DNA from 4 places in the Arthrobacter sp. CC3 genome. Region 3 is predicted to be linked to each of the others. Evidence: riboswitches for the same ligand, from Rfam matches in the RefSeq annotation. Region 3 holds a riboswitch; each other region holds the start of a gene.
The links. A riboswitch is a leader RNA that binds a small molecule or an ion and turns the genes downstream of it on or off. The one in region 3 is predicted to bind cyclic di-AMP.
Positions count from the first base shown of each region.

Region 1: linked by a shared signal. The riboswitch ahead of PV761_RS23295 (hypothetical protein) and the one ahead of PV761_RS09825 (NlpC/P60 family protein) in region 3 are both predicted to bind cyclic di-AMP.
Region 2: linked by a shared signal. The riboswitch ahead of PV761_RS04130 (M23 family metallopeptidase) and the one ahead of PV761_RS09825 (NlpC/P60 family protein) in region 3 are both predicted to bind cyclic di-AMP.
Region 4: linked by a shared signal. The riboswitch ahead of PV761_RS18430 (M23 family metallopeptidase) and the one ahead of PV761_RS09825 (NlpC/P60 family protein) in region 3 are both predicted to bind cyclic di-AMP.

Region 1 covers NZ_JARCCY010000071.1:8,118-15,197, forward strand. Annotated here, with positions in the region: gene PV761_RS23270 (glyoxalase superfamily protein) at 1-4, shown strand, start outside; gene PV761_RS23275 (HAD-IA family hydrolase) at 49-753, shown strand; gene PV761_RS23280 (STAS/SEC14 domain-containing protein) at 882-1,187, shown strand; gene PV761_RS23285 (dolichyl-phosphate beta-glucosyltransferase) at 1,206-2,117, opposite strand; gene PV761_RS23290 (hypothetical protein) at 2,267-2,731, opposite strand; gene PV761_RS23295 (hypothetical protein) at 2,951-3,730, opposite strand; cyclic di-AMP (ydaO/yuaA leader) riboswitch at 3,730-3,914, opposite strand; gene PV761_RS23300 (HAMP domain-containing sensor histidine kinase) at 4,052-5,584, opposite strand; gene PV761_RS23305 (response regulator transcription factor) at 5,586-6,326, opposite strand; gene PV761_RS23310 (hypothetical protein) at 6,575-7,080, shown strand, end outside.
Region 2 covers NZ_JARCCY010000004.1:197,894-204,973, reverse strand. Annotated here, with positions in the region: gene PV761_RS04145 (hypothetical protein) at 1-966, shown strand, start outside; gene PV761_RS04140 (four-helix bundle copper-binding protein) at 1,491-1,904, opposite strand; gene PV761_RS04135 (hypothetical protein) at 2,497-2,640, shown strand; cyclic di-AMP (ydaO/yuaA leader) riboswitch at 2,785-2,987, shown strand; gene PV761_RS04130 (M23 family metallopeptidase) at 2,993-3,754, shown strand; partial or broken gene PV761_RS04125 (IS1380 family transposase) at 3,898-5,291, shown strand; gene PV761_RS04120 (hypothetical protein) at 5,652-5,975, shown strand; gene PV761_RS04115 (multicopper oxidase domain-containing protein) at 6,645-7,080, opposite strand, start outside.
Region 3 covers NZ_JARCCY010000013.1:9,686-16,765, forward strand. Annotated here, with positions in the region: gene PV761_RS09805 (thioredoxin domain-containing protein) at 1-61, shown strand, start outside; gene PV761_RS09810 (hypothetical protein) at 137-766, shown strand; gene PV761_RS09815 (copper resistance CopC family protein) at 836-1,477, shown strand; gene PV761_RS09820 (hypothetical protein) at 1,571-2,035, opposite strand; gene PV761_RS09825 (NlpC/P60 family protein) at 2,266-3,006, opposite strand; cyclic di-AMP (ydaO/yuaA leader) riboswitch at 3,010-3,175, opposite strand; partial or broken gene PV761_RS09830 (HAD-IC family P-type ATPase) at 3,547-3,929, shown strand; gene PV761_RS09835 (hypothetical protein) at 4,023-4,496, shown strand; gene PV761_RS09840 (DUF305 domain-containing protein) at 4,636-5,265, shown strand; gene PV761_RS09845 (F510_1955 family glycosylhydrolase) at 5,362-6,246, shown strand; partial or broken gene PV761_RS09850 (cytochrome c biogenesis protein CcdA) at 6,251-7,001, shown strand.
Region 4 covers NZ_JARCCY010000036.1:21,898-28,977, reverse strand. Annotated here, with positions in the region: gene PV761_RS18440 (NlpC/P60 family protein) at 181-936, opposite strand; gene PV761_RS18435 (NlpC/P60 family protein) at 1,095-1,769, opposite strand; cyclic di-AMP (ydaO/yuaA leader) riboswitch at 1,840-2,034, opposite strand; gene PV761_RS18430 (M23 family metallopeptidase) at 2,147-2,971, opposite strand; cyclic di-AMP (ydaO/yuaA leader) riboswitch at 2,975-3,185, opposite strand; gene PV761_RS18425 (metal-dependent transcriptional regulator) at 3,326-4,021, opposite strand; gene serC (phosphoserine transaminase) at 4,400-5,530, shown strand; gene PV761_RS18415 (DUF3027 domain-containing protein) at 5,613-6,170, opposite strand; gene PV761_RS18410 (cold shock domain-containing protein) at 6,179-6,562, opposite strand; gene PV761_RS18405 (hypothetical protein) at 6,747-6,980, shown strand; gene PV761_RS18400 (helicase-associated domain-containing protein) at 6,991-7,080, shown strand, end outside.

The DNA of each region.
Region 1 (7,080 bases), on a different contig from region 3:
CTAAGTCACAAAATCCTTCGCCGCCCCGGCGTGGGGCAGGATGGACGCATGAGCTTCCACCCAGACGCCGCCGTATCGCCCATCGCCGCGTCGTCGGTCTCCACTGTTTCTGCCAGAGCCGTACTTTTCGACATGGACGGCACCCTGGTTGATTCCACGGCGATTGTGGAGCAGGTATGGGGCGAGTTTGCGGCCCGTTACGGACTGGACATCGCCGAGATCCTCCGCACCTCGCACGGCGTGCAGGCAGGGGACACGGTGCGCCGGTTTGCTCCCGCCGGCACCGACGTGGTGGCACTGACCGAGGAACTGGGCGCCATGGAGCGGGTCCGGACGGAAGGCATTGTCGCCTTGCCCGGGGCCGCTGAACTTCTGCGCAGCCTCCCGGCGGATGCCGTGGCGCTGGTGACTTCCGCCGACCGGATCCTTGCCGATATCCGGATGGGCGCAGCCGGGCTGGCCATGCCGGCCACCGCCGTCACGGCCGACCTTGTCACCCGGGGCAAGCCGCACCCGGAAGGCTACCTCCGGGCCGCCGAACTGCTCGGGGTGGACCCGGCCGACGCGCTGGTCTTTGAGGATGCCCCAGCTGGCATTGCGGCCGGGCTGGCCGCCGGGATCCGGACCGTTGCCATCGGGCCCAACACCGGCCCCCTGCCGGACGGCGTTCTGCACCTTGCGGACTACTCCGGCGTGTCCGTGACCACGGACGTGGACGATTCCGGTGCCAGGAGGATTTCCTTCCGGTTCTGACCCCAAACCGGTTTTCGGTCCAGTAGTCTCGGGAGGGACGTCTGAAACTATCTTGGGGGGATAGGATGACCGAAATCCCGATTGCCGGCAATAGAGGTATCGTTCAGCTGCGCACCGGAGTTTTGCATGTGCAATGGATTCCAGGCCTGGCTATTTGCGAGGAAGCTGCCCTGGCTGTCATGGCGGCTGTCAACGACCTGAGCGGCGGCCGGTCATTTCCGATGCTGGTGGATATGGCCGCGACGGCGTCCATGAGCCGCGGGGCCCGGCGGGTCTTTGCCAGTCCCAGCACCGTGGCAAGGGTGGCGCTCCTCGGATCGTCCCCGGTGGACCGGGCCATGGCCAATTTCTTCCTCAGCATTAACGCTCCTGCCGCCCCAACGCGCTATTTCACCTGCCCCAAGGCAGCCATGGCGTGGCTCAGGGAAGCGTAGCCGTCGCAGTAAAGGGACCTAAACCCGGGCGAGATCGGCGCGAAGCTCCCGTACCGGAATGCGGCCCGTCGCAAGGTCGCGGGTCAGGCGGCCCATGCCGCGGAGGTCTGCGATGGCCGTTTGCACCAGGTCCACGCCCGCGTCGGCACCGCTCGTCCAGTCAACCGGTACCTCGTGCACGCGGAGTCTGCATCTTTCCGCCATGATCAGCAGCTCGGTGTCGAAAAACCACTCGTTGTCCGCGGTGTGCGGAAGAAGGCGGCGGGCCACGTCTGCGCGAATTGCCTTGAACCCGCACTGCGCATCGCTGAAATGTGCACCCATCAGCGTGTGCAGCAGGAGGTTGTATCCGCGTGAAATGAACTCGCGCCAGGGGCTGCGGACCACCTGGGAACCGCGCGCCAGCCGGGTTCCGATGGCCAGATCGGAGTGCCCGGACATGAGAGGCGCCACCAACGGCGCCAGCGCAGCGAGGTCCGTGGAAAGACTCACGTCCATGTAGGCAAGAACGGGTGACGGCGACGCCAGCCAAACGCTGCGAAGGGCGTTGCCGCGCCCCTTCGCGGGCAGCCGGACCACGGTGACTTCGCGGAGCTCACGGGCTATGCGTTCAGCTGCTTTGAGCGTGCCGTCGGTGCTGGCGTTGTCGGCCACGGTAATCCGGAACGCGTGCGGGAAGCTGCCGAGCAGATAAGCGTGCAGGTGCCGCAGGGATCGCTCCAGGTCCCGCTCCTCGTTGTAGACAGGGATGACCACATCAAGAACGGGGAGGGCAGTTCCTGCATCCCCCGGGGTTCTGGCGTCGATGGGTGCGCGGCGGGTCTGCCCCGTTGCGGGCGGCGAAACGCTGCCGGACGGAAGATCGACGACGGCCCGCGGCTGCGATTGCGGTTGGAGTATGGATCCCGCGGCCTGGTCAGTGAGCGTCATGGTTCCACTATGCGACCGGCGGATATGAAGGATTTAGGCCAAAGCTGTGCAGCTCCTGTGGGATTTTGCCGTTGTCTGGAAACGGGCAAGGAGACGGCGGCGGTGCGCCCACCGTCATTGGTGGACGCACCGCCGCCGCGGATGGTGCGTCAGGGCCCCAACAGCGAGCAGATGTTCGTTGCCGTGCCGGCCCCGGAGAATCTCCGCAATTCGTTGCCGTCGGAGTCCACGGAGAAGTTGACATTCCCCCGCGTGAGGACGAGCCCGTCAGGGGAGGGGAGTTGGAGGAGGTTATTGCCGGTCGCTCTCACTTCGACCACATTCTCGCTGGGGAACGAAAAGAAGAGGACTCCGGTGATGACCAATTTCAGGGGCTTTCCGTTTGGCCCCGTCAGGGTGATCTTCAGCCCGGGAGAAGTGCTGATGATGTCCCCTGAGGGAGTCGTGATGTTTTTGGCCTTACCGGTGACTTCACCGGTGACGAGAAAACCACAGTTCATGAATGAAGCGGGTCCGTCCACAGTGATCGGCGGGCCGGAAGGGGCAGCAACGGCCGGCGCGGCAGCCGCGAAGATTGAGGCCAGGACGGCCGTCGGAACTAACCATTTTTTCATTGTTGTGCTCCCTGCATCTTGACGACGGCCCGGGGGCCGGCCGCCGCTTGGAAGACGATGGAAAGCGGCGGCGACCCAGAGTCACTCCACAACCTTGTGAAAACCTTGTGGCCCCGGGAACGGGGGGAGCCAAATCCCGCAAAACAGCCGAAGGCCCCGAATCGCGTGGATTCGGGGCCTTCGGCTCATGCGGACCAAGTCCGGCGAGGGTGCGCCGGCTTAGTACCAGTTGTTGGCGTAGTGGAAGTTCAGGGCGCCACAGGGGGAACCGTACCGTTCCTTCACGTAGTTCAAGCCCCAATTGATCTGGGTACGGAAGTTGGTCAGGTAGTCGGATCCGGCGCTGGCCATCTTTTCGGCCGGCAGGGACTGGACAATGCCGTACGCGCCACTGCTGGCGTTCGTGGCTGTGGTCTTCCAGTCGGATTCCTTGGTCCACAGGGTGGTCAGGCACTGCATCTGGTCGGCCGCCCAGCCGTAGGTACCGAGCTGCGAGGCGGCGTACGCCTGGGCAGCTGCGGGGTCGTCCACGGCTACTGGCGGTGCCGGGGCAGGAGCCGGTGCCGGGGCCGCAGCAGGTGCGGGTGCAGGCGCGGGTGCCGGTGCTTCCGGTGCGGACTTCTCCTCCGGTGCCGGCTGCACGTCGGACGACTGAGCTGCCAGGCTGACGGACGCCGGGGCGGGCATGGCCGATACCAGGATCTTTTCGAACGCGAGCTTCGACTCGGCGTTTGCGGTTGCGGCGCTGGCTTCGCCGGTTGCAGACGTAGCCGGGGCTGCAGGTTCTGAAGCCTGGCCGGCGGCGCCGACTCCGATCAGGACGGCGCAGGCCGTGGCTACTACAGCGGCGCGGCGGCCGGAACCCTGCAGTCCGGCAGCAAGCCGGGCCAATGGGGATGCGGTGGTGGCTGGCTCGGCGCGGTGGCGCGAACGTTCCGCAGGCGTCTTGGACTCGTCGGAAGCGCGCTCCGGACGTACTTCTAGCGTGGATTTAGTCATGGTTGCCTCTCGATGCCGGCGGAGTTAGCTGTCGGGTTCGGATGAGGTCATCCGGCCGCACGGAACTTCACGTGTCGGCTTCACCCCGAGGGCGGCTGTGCAAGATGCCCGGAGACCTGGGTCCCCCGCCTCTGCCTAATCATGAGGAAATCCGGGTAGCGGCAGAGTTTGGCGTCCATCCGGATATGCGGCTAGAACGGTGGCCGCACTCTAAAAACGGTACAGGAGTATCGCGCTTAAGTCACATTTCGGTAACGAGGATCACGACGGCGGCGCGTTGACTTGCGCCGGAACGGCTGGCTCGCCGCTCTGGAACCGGAGTTAGGCTGCCGGCGGCTCGCAGGGCAGGCGGAGGGCGAACTCGGTGCGGCCCGGGCGGGAATTTACCTCGACGGTTCCGCCGTGCGCTTCCACGATGGACTGCACGATCGACAGGCCCAGTCCGCTGGTTCCTTCGGACGCGGCTGCGCCGCCGGCGCCCGCACCTGAAGCGGAGCGGGCCGGACTGGTGCGGGCGGCGTCCGCCCTGGCAAAGCGGGCAAAGACCCGGTCGACGAACTCCGGCGGTATCCCCGCACCGTTGTCCGTCACGGTCACCACGGCACTGCCGTCGGCGGACCGCATCACGCCGGTGACCACGGTGGTTCCGGGGTCCGTGTGCTTGCGGGCATTGGAGAGGAGATTGGCCAGCACCTGGTGCAGCTGCTTGGCGTCGCCGCGGACCACAACGGGCTCGTCCGGCAGTTCAAGCTGCCAGACGCGGTCCGGCGCCATGACCTTCTCGTCGCTGACGGTTTCCACCACCAGTTGCGTCAGGTCCACGTCGCTGATCTTGAGCGGCTGGCCTTCGTCCAACCGTGCCAGCAGCAGGAGATCCTCCACCAGGGTGGTCATCCGTTCCGACTGGCTCTGTACCCTGGCGAGCGATTTCTTGCCGTCAGGCGTGAAGTCCTCGGTCATCCGCATCAGTTCTGTGTAGCCGCGGATGGCAGTGAGCGGCGTGCGTAGCTCGTGCGAAGCGTCCGCCACGAACTGGCGCACCTTCGTCTCACTCTGCTGCCGGGCCTCGAGTGCCTTGGACACGTTGTCCAGCATGAGGTTGAGGGCGTGGCCAACGCTGCCCACTTCAGTTCCGGGGTGCGCGTTCGACGGCGGTACCCGGACCGCCAGTGCCACTTCGCCGGCGTCGAGCGGCATGTTCGAAACCTGCGTGGCCACCTCAGACAGCTGCTCGAGCGGTTTCATGGTGCGGCGGATGAGGACCGTTCCGGCCAGGCCGATCAGGACCAGCCCTCCCATCGACACGATCACCATGGTCCACACCAGAGAGTTGAGCGTGTTTTGCTTTTCATCGAGGGGGAGCCCGGTGACAATCACGTCCCCGTACTGCGCTTCCACGGCAACCAGGCGGTAGGAGCCGGTGGACAGTGTCCGGTCAACCGGGCTTGCGTCGTGCCGGAGGGCCAACAGGACCTGGTCGTCCTCGGCCGAGAGCGATGCGGTCGTGGCGTCGTTGGCCAGGAACCCGGCGGTGCTGACATTTCCGTTGTCGATCCGGGCAATGAGGGTTCCGATTCCTTGGCCCTTGCCCTCCAGCGGGTCGGGCCTGCCGGCCGGGTTGCCGAGCCGTGGCCTGCCCGCTTCGTTGGAGAGCCTTGAGGCCTGGCTTAAGCGATCGTCGAGCTGCTTGGTCAGGAAGGAATCCATGGACGCGTAGCTGAACAGGCCAATGGCGCCGCAGATGGCCACCAGCAACGCCATGGCCACCAGCACCAGCCGGGTGCGGAGGTGCCACGTGGACGGATCGAGCCAGCGGCGGCGGTCCTTGCGGATCTCGCCGGAAAGCGTGGGCACCTCAATCCGCCGGTTTGATGACGTAGCCTGCGCCGCGGACGGTGTGGATCATGGGCGGGTGCGTGGCATCCACCTTCTTGCGCAGGTAGGAAATGTAGAGCTCCACGATATTGGCCTGGCCGCCGAAGTCGTAGTCCCACACACGGTCCAGGATCTGGGCCTTGCTGACCACGCGCTTGGGGTTTTCCATGAGGTAACGGAGGAGTTCAAACTGCGTGGCCGTCAGCTGCAGTTCCTCGCCGGCGCGGGTCACTTCACGAGTGTCGATGTTGAGGACGAGGTCGCCCACCACCAGTTCGGCGGTGTCCATGGCGGCCACCCCGGAGCGCTGGACCAGCCGGTGCAGGCGGAGGAGCACCTCTTCCATACTGAAGGGCTTGGTGACGTAATCGTCGCCGCCGGCGGCCAGGCCGAGGATGCGGTCCTGGACGGCATCCTTCGCCGTCAGGAAGAGCGCAGGCACCTCCGGCGCGAAGGCGCGGATCCTGGTGAGCAGCTCGACGCCGTCGAACCCCGGGAGCATCACGTCCAGCACCAGGACATCCGGGCGGAACTCCTTGGCCAGCTTCACGGCTTCGGGACCGTCTCCCGCGACGGCTACGGACCAGCCTGCCATCCGCAGGCCCATGCTCATAAGCTCGGAGAGGCTGGGTTCGTCGTCCACCACCAAAGCCCGGATGGGGGAGCCGTCCGGGTGGGTGAGCTGGGGAAGGTTGTTAGTCATGGAGTGCGAAGTGGCCATGGGACAACTCTCCGATCTGCGGTTGAGCCGGCGCTATGGGGATCCTGTGTGCCAGCTGTGAATCCCAGCCTAGCGAGCTGAACGCGCGGACGGGCCCTTGTCTGGCCGACCGGTGCGGATCGGCCGCCTTCGCGAGGCGGAAAGGGGCATTGGAAAGGTCACAGCTTGACCTCTTGTCCCGCACAGGCCCCGCACAGGAACCCTTCGGAGTCTGGAGTGGACCAAGCCCCCTGCCCCAGGAGAACGCCATGAACAACAACCACCCCACGCCTGTACCGGAGAGCGATGCTGACGGGACAACGGAAGGCAAGCCGCTTCAGGATGCCGGCGCTGTGCGCGGCCTTGCCAGCAGCCCCGCGGGTGGCGGGCAGGGCGGTGGGTGGGGAACGCCGTCGTCGGCCGCTGGCTCCGGTTTCCCGCCGGCGGCCGGATGGGGCTCGCCCAGACAGCCCGGCGGCTGGCCTGCCCCGGACGGCACTTCGAAACCGTGGACCATGAAGCGCGGGGTGGTAGTGGCCGGAGCGGCGGCTGTCCTTGCGGGCGGGGCCGGCGTGGGAATCTATGCCTTGACGACCAGTTCCGCGTCGGCCGACGCCGCCGACGGCACGGCCGACGCAGGCGCACTGCAGGAAACGCTGCCGGGCGCCCGTGGCGGGGCGCAGGGCGGGTTTGCCGACGGCGGGATGCCGGCCCAGGGCGGCGGTCCCGGAAACTTCGCCCCGGAAGGCCTCGGTGGAATGGGCAGCGGAGTATC
Region 2 (7,080 bases), on a different contig from region 3:
ACGCCTACTACGCCAACGCCAGGCTCGGCCGCGACAAATGCGGCGTCCGGTACTACTACACCGACGCCACCACCGCCTCCGTCATCCGGCGACTCGTTTGAGTTCGCTGCTGTCGGGGACATAAACCCGTCAGGCAACACATCCACATCATCGGCAAGCGGTAAGAACGCGGCCAGCATCATCGCCGGTCTCAACGACGGCTCGCTGGACAACTTCCTTGTGCTGGGCGATTTCCAGTTCGACCGCGGCACATGCTCCGCGCTAGGGGCTTACAACCAGTTGTGGGGCGCGGCCAAGGCAAAGACATACTGGGCGGCTGGTCCGACCCATGATATTGAACCCGGCGTGAATGACGACCTTGACAGGTATATGGACGGGCAGTGCGTGTCCACAACCAAGAGCGCAACGTCCACCACTCTCGGCCGGTTCCAAGACGCGCTGGAATGGTACTCATTCGACAAGGGTAACTGGCGCATCGTCTCCATCCCTACCGCCGCATGGCGTTACAGTCCAGCTAGGGCAAAGGCCATGACTGCGGAGATAGATGCAGACATGAAAGCTGCGAAAGCCGCTGGCAAGTATCTGGCTGTCATCTCACATGACCCTTACTTCACCAGCAACACGTCAGCCCATACCTCCCTTACACAGATGAAGCCATGGATTGATGTGTTCTGGGCGAACCGCGTTAAAATCATTCTGTCCGGTGCGCAACATAATTATGAGCGGACCTGCCCGGTTAACAACGCGGGCCAGTGCGTCGCGGACGGCATGCAGCAATTTCAGGCATCCACCGGCGGAATCGGCCTGCGGACGTTCACCAGTAATCCCGCATATTCGGAGCGGAAGTTCACTGACACATGGGGTCACCTACGGATGAGCCTCAAGGCTGACGGCTCTTATACGTGGGAATTCCGTCCCGTTTCTGGCGGAATGCAGACTGACAGCGGGTCTCGAAGCCAGGGCTAATTCCTCGGTTCCGATCACCGCCGGTTCGGGCACTACCAATGATACCGTCACCATGCCCGGCGGCGACCACAGGCAGGTTGTCGTGCTGGGCAATCACGGTGGGAATGAGGGACGTACCGCCACGGAATTTTTCAAGCTGAGCGACATGAGGCGCTACGCTCCCTTCCCAAGGAATGCCGGCGGACACCCGGACGGGAGCCGCTCAGCGGGCAGTTGGGATGCGCCGATCCGCCCGGAGTGCGGGCCTGTTCATTTTCCGGCCGTGCGGCAGTGTCCCGGACCCCGGGGATGTGTTGAATGAGTGCGGGGGGTGTTGCGTGCGTCACAGTTCATGCCTAGGCTTGCGTGGGCGGTCGCAGCGTCGCGGCCGTCCCCCATAGGGGCAGGAGCACCGTGACAGACAAGCTCAGCGTCCTGGTCCGTGTGGACATCGTTAAGGCCGGGATGCCGCAGGGCAGGCCTTCCCGCGGGTGCCGGAAGGCGTTGGATCTCCGGTCACCGTTGGGCAGGGCCTTGGGGCAGGGTCAGCCGAGCGAGCTGAGAAGCTCGTTGCATGCCTTTTCGCAACGGCGGCAGGCCTCGGCACAGAGCCGGCAGTGTTCATGCATGCCTGCGTGTTGTTCGCATTCCTCGGCGCAGGCCTTGCAGATGGCGGCGCAGGCCTGCAGCACCGCGCGGGTGACGTTGGCGTCATAGCCGGTGTGGCGGGAGAGTACGTTTGCCGTGGCCGCGCAGACGTCCGCACAGTCAAGATCGGTGCGGATGCATTTGGTCAACTCGGCGACCATGTCTTCGCCGAGGCAGGCATCAGCGCAGGCGGTACAGGCCTGTGAGCAGTCAAAGCACGCTGCGATGCATTCGGCGAGCTTGTGCTGATCGATGCCGCCCAGATCCTTCGGGTACGCATCGAGCATCTTGTGGGTGCTTCCGTGTGTCATTTCTGTCTCTCTTTCCAATACTGAATGGGAGGAACCTGGTGCGGAGACCGGCTGATGTTTTCTGATGCGCCGGCTGTTTGGCTGATGTTCTTTCTCGGGCCTCCTTCTGATCGCTGAAGGCAGGACCCAAAGGGCGGCCCGCACGCGGTGTTTACGCCCGCCTGGTCGAACGGTGCCACTTGCAGGCCTATGGCCTGGCGTTCGCGCGGCCGGACGGGGAGAACGTGCCCTTCTACGTCCGACTGACAGACAGCTGAGTTAGGGTTAGCGCCTGCCGGCTCAGCGGTGCTTGGGGCCTGTTGGCGATGTGGGACGCCGGGGGCAGGGCGCGCGGATCCGCGGAATCAGGGATGAGCGTTCCGGGCCTTGGCTGCGCCGCGTCGGTCACAGCAACGGGCCACGACCGTGGACTGAGTGCACGGGTGTCTCCGATCTCGTGGCACCCGTTGCGCGGGACCCCGTGGAGCACGTCGGCGGCGGATTGGGCTCCGACCGGCGTCACTCTGTTCGAATGTCCCCGAGGGTTCTCCTGTCCCCCGGGGATCGCAGTCTGGCGCTGTGCCGCGGCGTAAGGGTCGGACACCCCCACCACGTGGACCTGTCCATTACAGAAGGCAACTGGCCCGGCCGCCAGGAGGACGATCACGACGCAGGAAAGGACAGCCCGCAGCGCCGCAAGCCTGCGGACCAGCAGTGGAAGCGTCGAACGTTTAAGGGCCATCTCGTCTTCTCCTGAGGGCAAGTCCCGCCCAGCGTAACCTTCCGGTGCCCCGCCAGTCACCATCCCTGTCCTCTTAAGCGCTTTTGATAACGGATTTGTAACTTAAGCCGAGGCTTCGCTAAAGTTAGATAAACACATACCCCCCCAACGGGTATGGATGTGACCGCTTCGCCAAACCCCGCCGGCGGTCCGTGAACCTGATCTTCTCAGGCGGGGGCGGAGGACCCACTTTTGGTGCGTAATGATGCACCTTGGGGTGAAGCCGACCCTGTGACTGCGCGTCCTGATCGCGTCCTGCAGGGCAGCCGGACAGTCCACTCGTCCGAATCCGACAGCTAACTTCGCCGGCGCCGAGAGGACCACTATCTTGCCTGCCCAGCCACAACACGGCCGTCGCCGTGCCCTTCCGGCCGCTGCCTCACCACGCCGCCGTCCGTTTTTCCAGGAACCAACGTTCCGGCTACGCGGCCAGCAGTTCGGGGTGACGGCCGCCGTAACGGGAATGATCGCCCTCACAGCTCTGTCCGCGGCGCAGGCTGACTCCGGCAGCCGCGTTGCGGCCCAGGACCGGCCAGCGGCCGTGGCAGCCCCGGCTCCGGAAGCGGCGGTCACGGCCGCAGCTGACACTGTTCTCACCTTTGACCGCCCGGAGGTGACCTCCCAGCCTGCGCCCGCGCCGGTACAGCCTGCAGGGGCGGTCAAGGCGCTTGAGGCTGGCCCCGCGCCTGAGGCGGCATCCACGGGGTTGCGTGCCCCGCTCGCGTCGATGAGCGTCAGTTCCCCGTTCGGTTTCAGGGTCAGCCCGATCACCGGGGCGGCAGCTGAAATGCACACCGGGGTTGATCTGACGGGGGCGTGCTCGACGGCGGTCTTCGCCGCCGGTTCCGGCACCGTCACCGAGGCCGGCTGGAGCCCGTACGGCAGCGGCAACCGGATCGTCGTCGATCACGGCAACGGCCTGAAGACCACCTACAACCACCTGGCCAGCATCGGTGTCTCCGCCGGACAGTCCGTGGCTCAGGGCCAGCAGATTGCAGGGGTAGGCACAACCGGTGCCTCCACCGGCTGCCACCTTCACTTCGAGGTCATGGTCAACGGCCAGACCGTCGACCCGGCTGCCTTCATCTGACGCCCGGCCCCCGGCCGCTTAGCCTTGATCCACCGATGAGGTTTGGGTCGTCTTCGGCGTTTTAAGAACGAGATGCTCGCCTTTTCAGGGAAAATTGGACTTGCGACAGAACAATTTTGCTGAAGAAGAGGAGCATCTCGCAGATGCAAGTTTTCTATAAGCCGGCCGCGGTGTCAGCTTCCTTCGACGAGGCGAATCTCGTGTCCTCGGCCGGGCTGCTCCCGGTGATGACATTGGCGCGGGACGCCGGACTGCAGGAACTGGCCCATGAACGGCTGACGGTGCCCACGGACAAGGGCGCGAACGCCGGACTGAAGGTCGCTTCCCTGGTCGCGGGGATGGTCGCCGGCGCGGACAGCATCGATGACATGGCCCTGCTGCGCCACGGCGGAATGAAGCGACTCTTCACCACCTGCTACGCGCCCTCAACACTGGGCTCGTTCCTGCGGGCCTTCACGTTCGGTCACGTGCGCCAGCTCGATGCAGTCGCGGCCCGCTTCCTGGGAAACCTCGCCTGTCGGGCACGTTTGCTGGGATCACCCGCGGCCGGTGACTTTGTGTTCGTGGACGTGGACGACACGATCATCGAGGTCCACGGCTACGCCAAGCAGGGCTCCGGCTACGGATACTCCGGGGTCCGCGGGCTGAACGCCCTGCTGGCCGCGGTCTCCACCAAGGACACCGCCCCGGTCATCGCCGCCCAACGGCTGCGCAAGGGCGCGGCGAACTCGGCCCGGGGAGCCAAGCGTCTGATTATTGATGCCCTGTCCACGCTCAAGCGTCCGCAGACCGACGGGCAGGTGCTGTGCCGTTTCGATTCGGCCTTCTACGGCCATGCCGCGGTGGCCGCCGCCCTGGCCGGCGGGGCGGACGTGTCGGTGACCGTGCGCATGGACCCGGCCGTCAAACGCGCCATCGCCGGGATCCCTGAAACGGCGTGGGAAACCATCGAATACACCGACGCGGTCTTCGACGAGACCACCAACACCTGGGTCTCGAAGGCTGAGGTCGCCGAGACCGTGTTCACCGCGTTCAGCTCCCGCAAAAAGGCCGAGCAGATCACCGGCCGGCTGGTGGTGCGCCGCATCCCGGAACTGAACCCGAAAGCCAGCGACGGACAACCCACCCTGTTTGAAACCCACCGGCACCACGCATTCTTCACCACCGTGGACGCCGAACTCCTGGACGCCGTCAGGGCCGACAAAACCCACCGGAAACACGCCATCATCGAGCAGGTCAATGCCGACCTGAAGGACAGCGCCCTGGCCCATATGCCCTCGGTGCTTTCGCCGCGAACTCGGCATGGCTGGTCGCCGCGGTCATGGCATACAACCTCACCCGCGCCGCCGGGCTCCTCGCCGCCGGGCCCTTCGGCAAAGCCCGGACCGGCACGATCCGCCGCAAACTCATCCACGTCCCGGCCCGCATCGCCACCAGCGCCCGACGCATCCGACTTCACCTGCCCGAAGCCTGGCCCTGGAAAGCCGCCTGGCAGGCCTTGTTCGAGGTTCTTTACCCGCCGCCGCAACCTGCCTGAACCCCGTCAACCCAGCCACATGGCGCAAACAGGACCACCAGTGGAACACCAAGGGCAGCGAGGCCCAGCGCCCGGGCATGCCCTCAGCCCGCAAACCGTCAAAACCCCGGACTCAGATCATCAGCCCAGGCGGATCGGTGGATCAAGGCTTAGGCGGCTGCGCTGACTGCTTGCGCGTCAAAAGCGGCAGCCGCCCGATGAAGCGGTACAGTTGCGGGTGCGTCCTGCCCTGTTTCTCTGCGGTCCTGACGGACCGCGCTCAGTGCCAGTCATGGTTCCGGGCTCGGGCGGATTAGGCACGAGGGCCATCTGCGGGCGCCCGCAACGAGCCGGACAAAGGACTATACGGTGCAAATCCCAATGGCTGCAGCGGGTCTTTACGCCCTCGCCACGTCGCCGGCACCGGGTCCAGGCAACGAAGGTCTGAGGCCAGGGCTGGACGCGGATCAGGTAACTCCCGGATTCCTGGGTTTCGCGATGACGGCGTTCATGGTCACCGCAGTTGTCCTGCTCATGGTTTCCATGACCAGACGAATCCGACGCGTGCGTTACCGGGCGCAGTTCGAGCAAGGAAGCGAACCCGTTTCGGAAGAAACGGATGATGCCCGCAGCCAGCCTGGGGTCAACAAAACCGAGGCGACCAACGGAAGCGGACCGGGGGACGAGGGCCCCGGACGGGCATGAGCCCGCGGCGCCTGCGGCAGGCCGTGCCGTCCAGGTCCACCGTTGGGTGGTTCCCGCCCAGCACCTGGCCGAGAAGGCCACGGCGGACATAGCCCCGGCCGTGGGACAATAAGGGGCGATTTCTGTCGGCCGTCATTGTGCACGGGAGCCACCGGGTGGCGTTCGTTAGTAAGCCGTGCGTCCAGTACCCGCCCCACTCGCCCGGATCCTGAAGGACTACCTGGCAAACCGCCCCAACCAAACCACCGCAACCAACCCCGGATCCGAGTGGCTATTCCCCGGTCAACGCGCCGGACAGCCCATGCACCCAGTGACCCTCCGCGGTTTCCTGCGCAAACTCGGCATACCGCCCCAAAGGGCATGAAGCTCCGCAATGCGACAGCTGGTACTCCAAGCCCCGGCGCCCGTCCTCGCCCAGGCACTCGGCTACCACCACACCAGCACCACCAAAATCGCCACCGAAGCCGGATCACCCTGGGCAAGCTACGCGCCAGGCCACCACGACCAACCAACCACTGGAGGGAATCAAAAGCCGCACGAATACAGACCACTTGAATAACGGCCGCTACCAGTAAGTCCCCCATAAGGGATGACAGACCCGTTCGCAGTCATGGTGGCAACGGCCCGTCAGCTTTTTTAGCGCACGATGCAGGCGTCTGTTTTTTGGCCTTACCCGGGTTGGACGACGGTGAACTGGCCCATCATGCCTTGGTCGGCGTGCCTTACGAGGTGGCAGTGGTACATATAGGCCGTCTCCGGGTCGGCGTGGCGGCCGAACTTCAAGGCGATCCGCGCCGAGGTCCGCACCGGCAGGAACACGGTGTCCTTCCACCCGGAGAATTCGGGGCCGGGATCGGCACCGTTGAGGTCCAGGATCCGGAACTGTGCCCCGTGGACGTGGAAGCTGTGCGGCTGGTTATCGGTGTTGCTGACCATCCATATTTCCACCGTCCCGGCGCCGACGGTTGCGTCGATCCGGGACATGTCCATCATGCGCCCGTTGATGTACATGCCTTTGAGAATAAAGCTGCGCCTTGCCGCCGACGTTTCCGGATCAACGGGCTCCAGCTCGGCCAGGCGTTCGGGCAGTTGCGGTGAGCCGGCC
Region 3 (7,080 bases):
AAAGCTCACCCTCAACACCGAAGCCGAATTCCGGCAGAAACTGGCCGACGCCGTCAAATAGCTCACACAGCAAGGTTCAGAACCGCTACCGTTCTACATGATGTAGAACGGTAATTTGGGCTGGAAGGAGGCAGCCATGATGATCCTGCACCGTGCACCTCTGCGGTTGCCGCGGGCCGGTGCCGTGGCGCTGACCGTGCTAACCCTGGCCGGCGGCGCTCACGTCGCCGCCGGCGGGCAGCTCCCGGCACTGCCGATCCTGACGGCGGTGGCCGCGGTTGTTGGCCTCTCCACGGTTCTTCTCGCGGGGCGGAAAATGAGCGCCCCGCGCCTGGTCGGCTACCTCGGCGCCTCCCAGCTCGCCCTGCACCTGGCCTTCTCACGGCTCGCAGACGCCGGGACGTCCGGTCCTACCGGCCAGCCCCACCATGGGTTCGCCACCACGGCGGCCAGTTCGGTGTCGGCCCAGACCCCGTCGCCCTACGAGCATCTGGCGGCCGATGCCGGTTCAACAATGACGCTCCTGCACCTGGCGGCGACACTGCTGACGGCGATCTTTCTGGCCCGGGGCGAGGCTGCCCTCTGGGCGCTGGCGGCCTGGTTGAAGCCGCTGCACGGGATCTCTGAAACCGGGACCATTCCGCCGCGTTTCCGGGTCCTGCCCGCACAGCCACGGACGGTCCCGGCCAGGGCTGCGGTTCCCGGGCAGGTCGGTGTCCGGGGACCCCCGCACAGGTTCTGCAACCTCCAAGCCCCCGCCTGCTAAGGGGGCCACCGCGCCGCAAAAGTACGGCGTCAAGTGTCCGGATACAACCAGAATTGCAGAACCAATTTCATGAATGATCTGAATCGTGGACGCTCCAAGGCAGTGCTTGCCCTCGCCGGTGCCCTGCTGTTCACCGCGCTGGGGGCCGGGCCGGCGCAGGCCCACGATGCCCTCCAGTCAACATCCCCTGAACGCGACACCACCGTGGCCGCGGCCCCGGAGATTGTGACTCTGACGCTCTCGGAACCACCCACGGATTCGAAAAGCCTGAACCTGAGTATCATCACGGTGACAGACTCAACCGGAAAAACGCTCAGCAACGGTGAGGTCACGGTCGCGGGACCGACCATATCAACCAACGTCACACCGGGAAGCAACGGACCCTACAAGGTCCTGTGGCGCACCGTTTCCTCCGACGGCCACCCGATCGAGGGAACCTTCGCCTTCACCGTCGAGGACCCGGCTGTGGGCGCGGCAACCGGGCCGGCATCAGCAACGGCAACGGCAACGGCAACAGCAACAGCAACAGCAACAGCGACAGCGACAGCGACGGCCAGCGCCCCGGCGAACACCGTGCCGGACCGCGTACCGCCGCCCGATGACAGCAACGCCCTCCTCACGGTCGGCATCGCCGCCATCGTCCTGGCGGTCATCGGCGGCCTTATTTATCTGTCCCGCCGCCGGGAGCGGACAGGCGACAGCGGCGCCTGAACCAGAGCACCGGGCTTTCTGCGGCCGCAGGGCCCCGGGGATGAGCACACCTCCCGGGGCCCTGCGGACCGGTCGTTTAAGGCGGTCGGGACGTTAAGCGGCTGCTCCGGCGGGAAGTCTGCGGGACCTGAAGCGTCCGACGGTACCGGCCAGAACTGCTGCCGCCATCACCACAACGGCAGCAACGCCGGTGTAGAACAGTACTGAGGACATTTCCGGGGCCGGGGCCGAGGCGTCAGCAGCGGCCATGACGGTCAGCCAGTAGCCGATCGTGGCCGCCATCCAGGCCTCGCCGGCCGCGGCTGTCAGCCGTGGCCACCGCGTGAACCATGCAGGCCCGATCCCGTAAGACAAGGCAACACTGACCGCCACGACACCGGCGACAGCGATCAGCTGGATACCGAACAGGTATGGCCCTGCGACAAGCCCGACCGGGATACACAGCCCGCCAATGAGCACCAGTCGCCGGGCGCCCAAGGGCATGCCGGCCGTTTTGCCCTGGTCCCCGCCTGGCAGGGGCCCAGCGTTGGACGCCTGAGCTGGCGTGTTCGTATCCATGAAATTCCTTTGAAAAGTGGGACTGCCGGACGCAGGACTGCCGTGGTGCCTGAGTAAGGGGTGGCAGCTGTTTTACCTTCCCTGACGTTACAGCATCCGCTGGATCGAACATGCAACGATCCGACCGGCCGGGCGGGCAGGAGTGGGGGCTGCTCATCGACCGGGTGGCACACTGAAGGTCGGCGTTTCGCTGCCCCCAAGGCAACGAAACGCCAGCCTTCAGTTGGGTGTTAGGCCCCGGCCCGGACGAAAGTTACTGAGCCTTTGGAAGTCATCCAGGTCAGCGGGTGGACAGCCGTTTCGTTCTTGCCGTTCAAACCGGAGCTGAGGACCTGGCCGTCGCCGACATAGATGCCGACGTGTCCGGGCTGCATGACCATGTCACCGGGCTGCGGGTCACTCACGACGGTCCCGTAATTCATGAACTGCATGGGGCCGAGGTCTCCGACGGGGATCCCGGCAGCGTTAAGGGCGTTTTCCACCAGTCGTGTGCAGTCCTGGATCATGCCGATCTGGGCGTAGGCGGCGGAAACCATCGTCGCGTTGACTCCGCCTGCTGCCGGGGCGGCCACCGGCGCGGCCGCAGCGGGCGTGACGGTGATCTGAGCCTTGGCCGGCGCAGCAGCCTTCGCAACGGCGACGGGTTTGGGTGCTTCTACAACAGGGGCGGGCGTGGTCTCCACGGCAGGACGTTCGAAGGAAATCTGGACCGTGGCATCTGCGCTGAGCGGAGCCTGTACCTGGCTGGTGACCTCCAGGTACGAGGTCGGCTCCGCGTCGCGCTGGGCCGGGGCCTCAGCTGCCTGCGCAGCAACGCCGCTGGTCAGGACGAGTCCGGAAGCTGCGGCAATGACGGCCGCCTGTCGGCCCACACCGCCGGCGTTGTCAGCGACGGATTTGGACAGGACCGCAAGGGCGCTGGTCTGGACGGGAACCGCGCGGTGGCGGCCGTGAGTACGGCGAATGGACATGAAAGGGCCTCTCCCACTGCCTGCGAGGTTAGCTGTCGGATTCGGATGGGAGACACCCGGCCGCAGTTCCAGCGCAAGGCCGGAAGCGCGGCTTCACCCCAAGGCCTGCCCGAAGCAGGCCACTCTTGGGTTCCCCGTCTCTGCCGGACGAATTTTGCGAACGGATCCCGGGCAGCGGCAGAGCTAGGCAATCTGCTCAGGAGTGCCGCATTCGGAGAAACCGGCACGCGTTCGACCGTACTCGAAAACCCGGCACTTTGTCACATTTGCATAACGGGACGGAAGCATGTGTTCCCTAAAGCAGGACAGGGAGGATGGAGGTGTTTCATCGGTGCTGGCTCGGATTCGCATGCTCGGCCGTGCCGAGGAACACCCTCAGCCCTCGTCAGCGGCGCGCTGGAAGAAACCTAATAAGAGGCCAGACCCTTCCGTGCGGGCACTGGTGATGGGGCGACTTGGGGCCCCTTCACTGTGAGGCAGCAGAGAAAGAGCAGGGCCACCCATCTCCGGGCGGCGAAAGCGGCAGTGCTGCGGTAGAGGCGGGGGATGAAGGTCGCCATGGTGGGCGACGGGGTCAATGACTCCCCGGCGCTGGCCAGAGCAGAGGTCGGCATCGCGATCGGCGCCGGGACCGACGGGCCATGGAATCAGCCGGAGTGGTCCTGGCGGGAAATGATCCTCGGGCGGTGCTGTCCATGGTGGACCTGTCGCGGGCCAGCTACCGGAAGATGTGGCAGAACCTCATCTGGGCCACCGGCTACAACGTCCTGTCCGTGCCCCTGGCCGCCGGGGTGCTCGCCTTCGCAGGCGTCGTGCTCTCCCGCGCCGCCGGCGCGGTCCTGATGTCTGTCTCCACCATCGTGGTCGCGCTCAATGCGCAGCTGCTGCGACGGGTGAAACTGAACCCATCCGAGGTTCGTTGACCCAAGAGGCGCTACCGGCCAGGGGAGCACCGCATCGCCCCGTGGCCGGTAGCCTAGAAGCGACACCAGAGCCGCATCGAAAGGAGGAACGTCATGACCGCAACAGCTCACCGCCAGGCGCCGGGGTTCCTTCGCCGTGCGGGTCTGGTCGCCGCGGTGCTGGCCATCATCGCTGGAATCTTCGGCATGCACGTCCTCACCGGCACCCACGCCATGCACTCCCCGGCCTCAGCCACGCCAGCCGCCGACGCGCACACCACGGAAGCATCCCCTGACCACACCGGACACCCGGCGGAATCCGGCACGGTCCCTGACCATGCCTCTGCAGGGCAGAACATGGCCGGGGTCGCCGTTGAGCAGTGTTCAGAGTCGGGTGACTGCACCAGCATGCAGGCCATGACGACTGCCTGCACTCCCTCGGCGAAAACCGCGTCCATGGCCGCGCCGCCGCCAGGCACCAACGTGCTGGGCAACAGCAACAACACCGCAGCAGGTGCCGTCACCGGCCAGTGGTCCTATCTTCCCGGCAGCCCTTCGCCTTGTGAGCTGTCCATCAGCAGGACGTAAAAGAGGCCCCGCGCCGCCACCCTCCCGGCGCATGCCCCCTTTACCCTGACAGTCCCAAGCGGACCGTCGGGTGCATCACTGATGCACGTATTCCTCAGGCGCCCTTGCGCGCCAGCTGATGTATGAAGGACCTGATCTCATGACTAAGAAGTTTCTGACCCTTTCCGTCACCGGCATCGCCGCGGCCATCGCCTTGGCCGGCTGCGCCTCCGGATCCGGAGCCGGACCCTCCGGCACCTCCACGCCCGGCATGGACCACGGCAGCTCCAGCGCGACAGCCAGCAGCATCCCCGGCAGCGCAACGGCAGCCGCCGCGGACCACAACACCGCGGACGTCACGTTCGCGCAGACGATGATCCCGCACCACACCCAGGCCGTGGAAATGAGCGACACGATGCTCAAGAAGAAAGACATCCCGGCGTCCGTCACCGCGCTGGCCACCAAGATCAAGGCAGCCCAAGGCCCCGAAATCGAGACAATGACCGGCTGGCTCAAGAGCTGGAACGAGACCGCCACGATGCCCTCCAGCCACAGCATGACCGGCATGATGAGCGACGCGGACATGCAGAAGCTCGACGCCGCCCAGGGTAGCGATGCGGCCCGGCTCTTCCTGAAGCAGATGACCGCCCACCATGAAGGTGCGATCATGATGGCCAAGACCGAAAACACGGCCGGCAAGAACGCCGACGCGGTCCAGCTCAGCAAGGACATTGTCGCCGCGCAGGAAGCAGAAATCCAGGAAATGCAAAAGCTGCTGGCCACCCTGTAACCATCACCTTCGGGTGCCGGCCCGCCGCCCACGTGCGGCAAGGCCGGTGCCCGGCCCTGCACTCTCCCTTTTCGTCCCCCAACACTCGGAGTTTTCATGCCTATCTCATCCAAAACCATGTCACGGTCCTCAGCCGTGCTGGCCGGAGCCGCCGCGCTCGTCCTGGCCCTTGCCGCCTGCACGCCCTCCACTGGGCAGGCAGCCGGCGCATCATCAACCGGGCAGGCCGGCAGCGGCCTTCCCAGCAGCCACGTCCATGGGCTGACCGTCAGCGGTGACACCAGCCAGGTCCTGCTGGCCACGCACGACGGATTGTTCGATGTGAGCAAACAGCCCGCCAGCAAGATCGGCGGCACCAACGACCTGATGGGCTTCACCGCCGGCAAGGATTCCGGCATCTTCTATGCCTCGGGCCACCCGGGAGCCGGATCCAACCTGCCCAACCCCCTCGGTCTCCTCAAGACCGTCGACGGGGGAAAGACCTGGGAACAGCTTTCCCGGCAAGGCGAATCAGACTTCCACGCCATGACCACCACCAAGTCCGGGATCGTGGCATTCGACGGAACGCTGCGCACCAGCCCTGACGGCAAGACCTGGAAAACCGTGTCAGCAGGGTTCGCCCCGGCAGTCCTGGCAGGGCACCCTGGCAGTGACACCGTTCTGGCCACCACCCAGGAAGGAATCCAGCGCTCCACCAACGGCGGCACCACGTGGGCGGCGGTGGAGTCAGGGCCGGTCATCCAGTTCGCCGCCTTCGCTACCGCGGCGGAAGTGGCGGGAGCCGAACCCGACGGAACCGTCCACTACTCGGCCGACGCCGGCGTGACCTGGACGAAGAAGGGCCGGATCGATAAGGAAGTCCTGGCGATAGCGGCAGTCAAGAGCGCCAACGGCCAATCACAGATCTGGGCGGCCACCCAGGAAGGGATCGTCGTCTCCACCGACGGCGGCACGACCTTCCGGCCCTCCCCGGAGTCCTGAACCAGTGAACATCGGAGAATACTTCGCCTCCACGGTGACCTCCGGCGCGTTGCTCATCGCCATCCCCCTGGCCATGACAGCGGGTCTGGTGTCGTTCCTCTCCCCCTGCATCCTGCCGCTGGTACCGGGCTACCTCGGATTCGTTTCCGGGCTGACCGATCCGACGCAGCCCCTGAACCGCAGCCGCGTGCTCGCCCGGTGTCGGACTCTTCGTGCTGGGATTCGCTGCAGTGTTCACCCTCTACGGGGCGGCGTTCGGGGCCATCGGCTCCTGGCTGCTGCGCTGGCAGGACACCCTGATGCGCGGCCTCGGCGTCGTGGTAATCCTCATGGGCCTGGCGTTGCTCGGCATGATCCCCTGGCTGCAGCAGACCCGGAAAATCACCCTCGGCCGCCGGACGGGCCTGGCCGGAGCTCCGCTGCTGGGCATCGTTTTCGGCCTCGGCTGGACACCGTGCATGGGCCCGACCCTGAGCGCTGTCCTGTCCCTCAGCGTCACCACCGGCAGCGCCGAACGAGGGGCGCTTCTGGCCTTCGCCTACTGCCTGGGGCTGGGCATCCCATTCACCCTCGCGGCCCTGGGCCTAGGCTGGGTCGGGTCCGCACTGGACTTCGTCCGCCGGCACATCCGCACAGTCAACATCGCCGGTGCCTCCATGCTCATCATCCTTGGAGTCCTCATGGACACCGGCGTCTGGGTGCAATGGATCTACCGGCTTCAGAACCTCTCCGGAACCTTCCTCACACCCATCTGACCATCTGGCACACCGACGCCCCGCAGGTCTGCTTCGCCCCATGCCTGAATCTCCGCCGTGGAACGTTTCCGTGGCCATC
Region 4 (7,080 bases), on a different contig from region 3:
CCGGCTGCCCTCTGCTTGTCCGGGCTATGGATCGACAACACAAGAGTAAACACTCAAGTGGCCTATCGCCGAATCGGCTCCTTACCATAGACTCCGTGTCGGCAAAAATTCACCTGCCGGAAACGCAAAAGGACCCCAGCCCGAAGGCAGGGGTCCTTTTGTTACGCGGAAACCGGGGTATTAGCCGCCGACGCGGATGAAGACCGGGCCGGAGCCAACGTTGACGCTGAACAGGACGGTTGTTCCGCCGTTCCAGCCCCCGTGGACGGCCATGCCGTTGCCGACGTAAACAGCAATGTGGGCCCTGCCCATGCCGCCGTCTTGATAGTAAGCGAGATCGCCAGGCTGGGCTTCAGCTGCACTGACGGTGCGGCCCAGGGACAGGTAGCCTGCGGGCCAGCCGCGGTAGTTGATGCCAACCGCAGCGAGAGAGTTTGTCACAAGCATCGTGCAGTCCTGGGCAACGCCGAGCTGGGCGTACGCTGCAGCCGCGATCGCGGCACCGTTTCCGCTGGCGGCAGCGGGGGCTGCAGCTGCGGGGGCGGCCGGGGCCGACACGGTCGCGGCAACCGGAGCAGCCTCGGGAGCAGCTTCCTGAACCTCGACGACAGGCTTGGGAGCCTCGACGACCGGAGCCGGGGAGGTGGAGACAGCCGGCTTCTCGAAGGAGATGGCAATACTGGAAGCGGCCGAGATGTTGGCCGGAGCAGAGGACTGCACTTCCAGGGTGGAAGCAGAGGTTGCTTCGCGCTGTACGTTGGTATCGGCAGCGTTCGCTGCGATACCGCTGGTCAGGACCAGGCCGGAAGCTGCAGCGATAACCGCAGCCTGGCGGCCCACGCCGCCGGCGTTGTCGCCGACAGCCTTGGCAATGACAGCAAGCGAGTTGGTTTTGGTAACCTCGGCGCGGTGCCGTGCGATCGCACGAGTAGTCATTATTTCTCTCTTTCGTTTTCCTCAGACTGCGTGGCAGGCCGCGGTTTGGACGCTCCGGCATCTTGGGGGTAAGCCGGAACGGCCCGAACAGGTTTATATAGCGAAGAACGCGCGCTTCAGCGACGGGAAACCCGTGATGGAGCGAAGCGCCGCGTGTTCTAGCGAAGCGTGTAGAACGCGGATGTGCCCGTGGCGGACACAGCGTGCAGGAGCGTGCCCTGCGACGGGTTCAGCGCGCTGATCATCATGCCGTTGCCGACGTAGATGCCAACGTGAGCTCCGCCGTTCTGCATGACCAAGTCGCCCGGCGCCGGGGTGGCGGTGGGCTTCATGGCGGTCCATGCGTTGGTGCGGGGGATGCTGATGCCGGCCTGGGCGTAGACCCACTGGGTGAAGCCTGAGCAGTCCCAGCCGCTGGGGGTGGTGCCGCCCCAGACGTAGGCGCTGCCAATGCCGGTGTACGCTATGGCGGCGAGGCCAGATGCTGCTGCAGAGGAGGCGGCGTCGGCAAGTTTGCCGGCCTTGGCCTCCCCGTCAGCTGCTGTGGGGTTCTCACTGGCGTCGGTACCGGTGGATTGTGCCCGGACGGTTTCAATCTTCGGCGCTGCCATCGTGGTGACGGACGGACGCTCGAAGGAAACAGTCGCTGTCGGTTCAGCGCTTACGGCCAGCTGGGCTGACTGAGAGCCGGACTCCGTCGAAGCGGAAACACCCAGGTTGGTATCGGCGGCATTTGCCGGCATGCCAACACTGAGGATCAGTCCGGACGCGGCTGCGATCACAGCCGCCTGGCGACCTACGGTCCCGGCGTTGGCAGTAACAGCCCTGGACACGGAGTTCAACGGGTTCGTACGAACCGTTTGCGCACGGTGGCGCGCAGAAGTGTTGCGTGTAGACACGAAGGTAGCCTCTCCCAATGCCTACGAGGTGAGCTGTCGGATTCGGATGGGAGTCACCCGGCCGCGCGGCTTCCTGGGAAGCTTTTGCGACTTAACCCCAAGGTCTTCTTGCGAAGACCAAAATTGGTTCCCCCGCCTCTGCCAGACGATGTCATGCGAACGGACCTTGAGCGGTGGCAGAGTTAGGCAATCCACTCAAGAGCGCCAACTTCGGAAAAGTTGGCGTGCTTTAAACGGTACAGGAATTCCGATCGCATGTCACATTCAGGTCACGGCATGTCACAGGAATGCGAGAGTAACCCATCGCTTGGTCAGAGCCAGCCGGTGGGGTCGACGACTTCGCCGTTGACCATCACTTCGAAATGGAGGTGGCAGCCGGTGGAGGCTCCGGTGGTCCCGGCGAGCGCCACGACGTCCCCGCGGCCCACCTTTTGCCCCACCTGGACACTGGAGGACGACAGGTGGTTGTAAGTGGTTTCGAGGCCGTTGCCGTGGTCGATCACCACGCGGTTTCCGCCGCCATAGGGGTGCCAGCCCGAAAAGGTTACTGTTCCGCTCGCAGCGGCGAGGACGCTGGTGCCGCACTGTGCCGCATAGTCCTGGCCCCGGTGGAACTCACCTGAGCCACCCGTGATCGGGCTAGTGCGGAAACCGAAGGGAGATACCGAAATCATTTGTTCCAGCGGAGCCCCCAAGCTGCCCGCGGAGGCCGCACGCGTGATCGTCCCTGCCGACTGTGCGCTCAGGAGCTGTTTCAGCTTGCCGTCGGGATCGCCCTTGGTGGCCACGTAGGTCCGATTGAAGTCGATCTTGGCACCTGCAGCAACGGACACTTCGGGCTGGGGCGCAACCGAAGCGGTGGCGGCAGCGTTCCCGGTGTCCGCAGTGGACATCATGGGCCCGGTCGACGGGACGGAGACGGTGAGCACCAGTCCGGCGGCGGCGAGGGCAATGCCGGCCTTCTGACCCACGCCGCTTGCCGAAGCGAACTCCGTCACCTGGCTGAACAGGCTGCGGCGTCGGCGCGCATCACGGTGTGCATCGCGCGGCCTGACCGTCATAACGGCTTCGGCCACGGGGTACTCCGAAGCGGGACCGGTCGCCCTGCGGCGGCCCCTGACGGTCTGCGTGGTCAAGAATTATCCTCTCTGGAGAGCCTGCGAAGTTAGCTGTCGGATTCGGGTCAGAGAGTGCAAAGACCCGGTCCGCCATTGCAAGGCATCCGGCACAGGTGTCCCTAGGGAATCCTTCGTCGGAGGTGACTTGCCGCTGACGGACTTCACCCCAAGGCCGTATTCAACGGCCGATTGTGGTTCCTCCGCCTCTGCCAGGAGATGGTTCTGACGCTGATCCGCTGGCAGAGCTCGGCTTCGGATCAGGTAACGCTTTTGTATCGGCGCTAGTGCTCAACTATAGGCGATTAATCAGCGCGGTAATAATTCCGTTATCTGGGTCTCAGTAAGTTGTAGGTGGTCCTACCACTACGCCGGTTAGCTGACCGTAACAAACACGTGGGCAGCAACCTCGGGCGGCAACTCCAGCGCGCCTTCGATCTCGGGCACACGCACGGAGATGTATTCGCCGACGCGCTCGAGGGCCAGGGACGCTCCGGGCCGGATTCCGCCTTCATCCAGCTGCACCAGCAACTCCGGCTCAACCTGGATGGGTTCGGCCAGCCTGCTCACGGTGATACGCGAGTCGGCCCCGTACGCGGTCATGGCCTCAAGGAGGTTGACCACACCGTCGGTGAAAGCGGGAGCCGGCTGACCGCCAAGCGCCGCCAGTCCCGGAATGGGATTGCCGTAGGGGGAAACGGTGGGGTGGTTGAGGAGTTCAAAGATGCGACGCTCCACCCGCTCGCTCATGACGTGTTCCCAACGGCAGGCTTCGTCATGGACATACGCCCAGTCCAGTCCGATCACATCGGCCAGGAGCCGTTCCGCGAGGCGGTGTTTGCGCATGACTTCGGTGGCGCGTTTCCGGCCGGTTTCAGTCAGCTCAAGGTGCCGGTCCCCCGAAACAACCACCAGCCCGTCACGCTCCATCCGCCCGATGGTCTGCGAAACGGTGGGTCCGGAGTGGCGCAGCCGTTCGGCAATCCGGGCGCGGAGAGCCACGATGTTCTCTTCCTCAAGCTCCAAGATTGTCCGAAGATACATCTCCGTGGTGTCGATTAGATCGGTCATCCAGCTCAGCTCCTCGAGCACAGTCCTTGCGTCAGTCCCACCGTACCGCGCAAAGGCTTCCACGTTGGCCTCGGCGGGGTGGACCTGCATCCACCAACCAGCCGCTGGGAAAAGCCCCACGGGATCAGCCAGGCCGGCTTCGCGGCCCACTGTACGACAGCATCCAGCTTAGCCTATTTTGAATTACTCCGGATAATCTTCAGCGTATCGCTCTGACCTGCCGCCGGGATGTCTCAGTGACTGGACTATGACGGATGCCGTTCCCTCCCCCGCAGGCACGTCAGGCAGAATATAGGGGATTCCCCTGCAGGAACCCGTGCACTGCCGGGCCCACGTCCACGCCGGAAACCACGTCCACGCCGATAAATTGGAGCCATTGTGAGCGACACCAGCATCACTATCCCCGCCAACCTCCTGCCCAAGGACGGACGGTTCGGCGCCGGGCCATCAAAGGTCCGCCCCGAACAGATCGAAGCACTGTCTGCCGCCTCTGCCACCCTCCTCGGCACGTCGCACCGCCAGGCCCCGGTGAAGAACCTGGTGGGATCTGTCCGCAGCGGCCTCAGCGAATTTTTCCGCGCCCCCGAAGGCTACGAAGTCATCCTCGGAGTGGGCGGCTCAACGGCGTTCTGGGACGTCGCGGCGTTCGGACTGGTGGACAGCAAGGCCCAGCACCTCTCGTTCGGCGAATTCGGCTCCAAGTTCGCCTCGGCTACGAATAAGGCTCCGTTCCTGGACGCCTCCTCCATCATCAAGGCCGAGCCCGGGACGCGGCCGGTAGCCGCCGCGGAGGCGGGCGTGGACGTCTACGCTTGGCCGCAGAATGAGACCTCCACAGGCGTGGCAGCACCGGTCAAGCGGGTTGCCGGCGCGGATGAAGGATCGCTTGTCCTGGTGGACGCCACCTCGGCTGCCGGCGGCCTGGACGTCGATGTCTCGGAAGCCGACGTGTACTACTTCGCCCCGCAGAAGAACTTCGCATCCGACGGCGGCCTGTGGCTGGGGCTTTTCTCCCCCGCGGCCCTGGAACGCGCCGCCCGGATCAAGGCAAGCGGCCGGTGGATCCCCGATTTCCTGGACCTGCAGACCGCCATCGACAACTCACGGCTCAACCAGACGTACAACACCCCGGCGCTGGCCACCCTGGTGACCCTGGACGCCCAGGTGCAGTGGCTGAACGCCAGCGGCGGCCTTGAGTTTGCCGCGGCACGGACCGCCGATTCGGCCGGCCGCATCTATGACTGGGCGGAGGCCTCCGAATACGCCACGCCGTTCGTTGCCAAGGCAGAAGACCGCTCCAACGTGATCGCCACCATCGACTTCGATGATTCGATCGATGCAGCCGCAATTGCCAAGGTCCTGCGCGCCAACGGCATCGTGGACACCGAGCCGTACCGCAAGCTGGGCCGCAACCAGCTGCGCATCGCCACCTTCGTGGCAATCGACCCGGACGATGTTTCGGCCCTCCTCTCCAGCATCGACTACGTCGTGGGAGAACTGCGGAAGTAGGAAGTCAGCTGCTGCTGACGCGTTAACGTCCGACGGCGTCGTACGGGTCAGGTCCCGGACGGCGCCGTCGTCGTTAAGTGCTCTAGTCGGTCTCGCGGGCGGAGCCGGATTGTTCCTCCGGTGAGTCACTGTCGTCGTCGGAATCGTCGTCGTCGGAATCGTCGTCAGCGGAGACCGCGGTGTCGTCGTCGTAGCCCGCCGGGGCAGTGTCCTGGGCGTCGGCGTCCACAACAAGCGCCTCCGCGTCCTGTTCATTTTCCTGGGCATCCTCGGGGCGCACCCGTTCAGCCCAGGGCACCCACTCCGGCGCGAGGATGGAATCCTCCGACGGCAGCAGGCCAAGTTCGTTCACCGTGACGACCTTGGAGCGGGAATTGCGGGTGAGCACCGCGTACCACTGCCACCCCTGGTACCCGGCCAGCTTGGACTCGAAGAGATGAGTGACAACGCGGTCCCCTTCACTCTTGGCACCTAGGTGCTGTCCGATCTGTTCGGCCGGGGCGATGCCCTCCACTGCAGCCCGGGCAAAGTCCACGGCTGCAGCGAGCACCGCATCCGGTTTGCCGACGCGCCACACGGGGACGCCGGCACGGGGCTTGGACGCCGGTTTGGAGGTGCTCTGGTCAGGTTGGGAAGTCATGCGGGTGCCTAAGCGTCCAGCTCGTCGGCAACCTTACGGAGGGCCGCTGCAATCGCCTTGGCCTTGTTGCCTTCCGGGTATTTTCCGGCGGACAGCGTCCCGGACAGGTTGTCCAGGACGGTCACGAGGTCCTGGACGAGTGGCGCCAGGTCCTTGGCGCTGGGACGCTTTGCCTTCGCGATGGACGGGGTCTTGTCCAGCACCCGCAGCCCGAGGGCCTGGGCTCCCTTGCGGCCGTCGGCCACACCGAACTCCACGCGCGTGCCGGCTTTGAGCTCCGTTACGCCCTCGGGCAGGGCGGATTTGGGCAGGAATACTTCCTGGCCGTCCTCACCTGCGAGGAATCCGAAGCCTTTTTCCTTGTCATACCACTTGACCTTGCCGGTAGGCACGTAATCAACCTTCTTCGTTCTGGACTTCCTGTGACACGGCCGGCGGCCACCGCATCCGCACTGATATGCGGGTTCAGGGTGTGGCTGCCCGGACCATGTTGGTCTGTATCTTCAAGGTTATCCTGCCGGGACCCGGATTCCCGCTTTGCGGCACGGGCACAGCCGGGCTGTTAGCGTTACTTCCATGACACCCTCCCGCTACCGGCGGCCCCTGATGATAGTTGCGGCGGTTATTGCTGTCCTTTCGCTGGCTGCCGTGGGCGCCGTCATGGCCATCGCCTTTGGCGGCAGTGCCGCCCCGGTGTGGGTGACATCCCTGGCCCTGTACGGCCTGCCGCTGGCGTTCCTCCTGATGATATTCCTGGTGATCGACGGCGTCGCCGCCCGCCGCCGGGCAGGAAAGTCCGGCGGGCGGTAACGTTGGACTGATGTCCTTTATTCGCGCGCTCAGCAAGGAACTGGAGGCCCGCAGCGACGACTCGTTGCGGGCCCTGTTCTCCGCGCGGCCGGACCTGGTC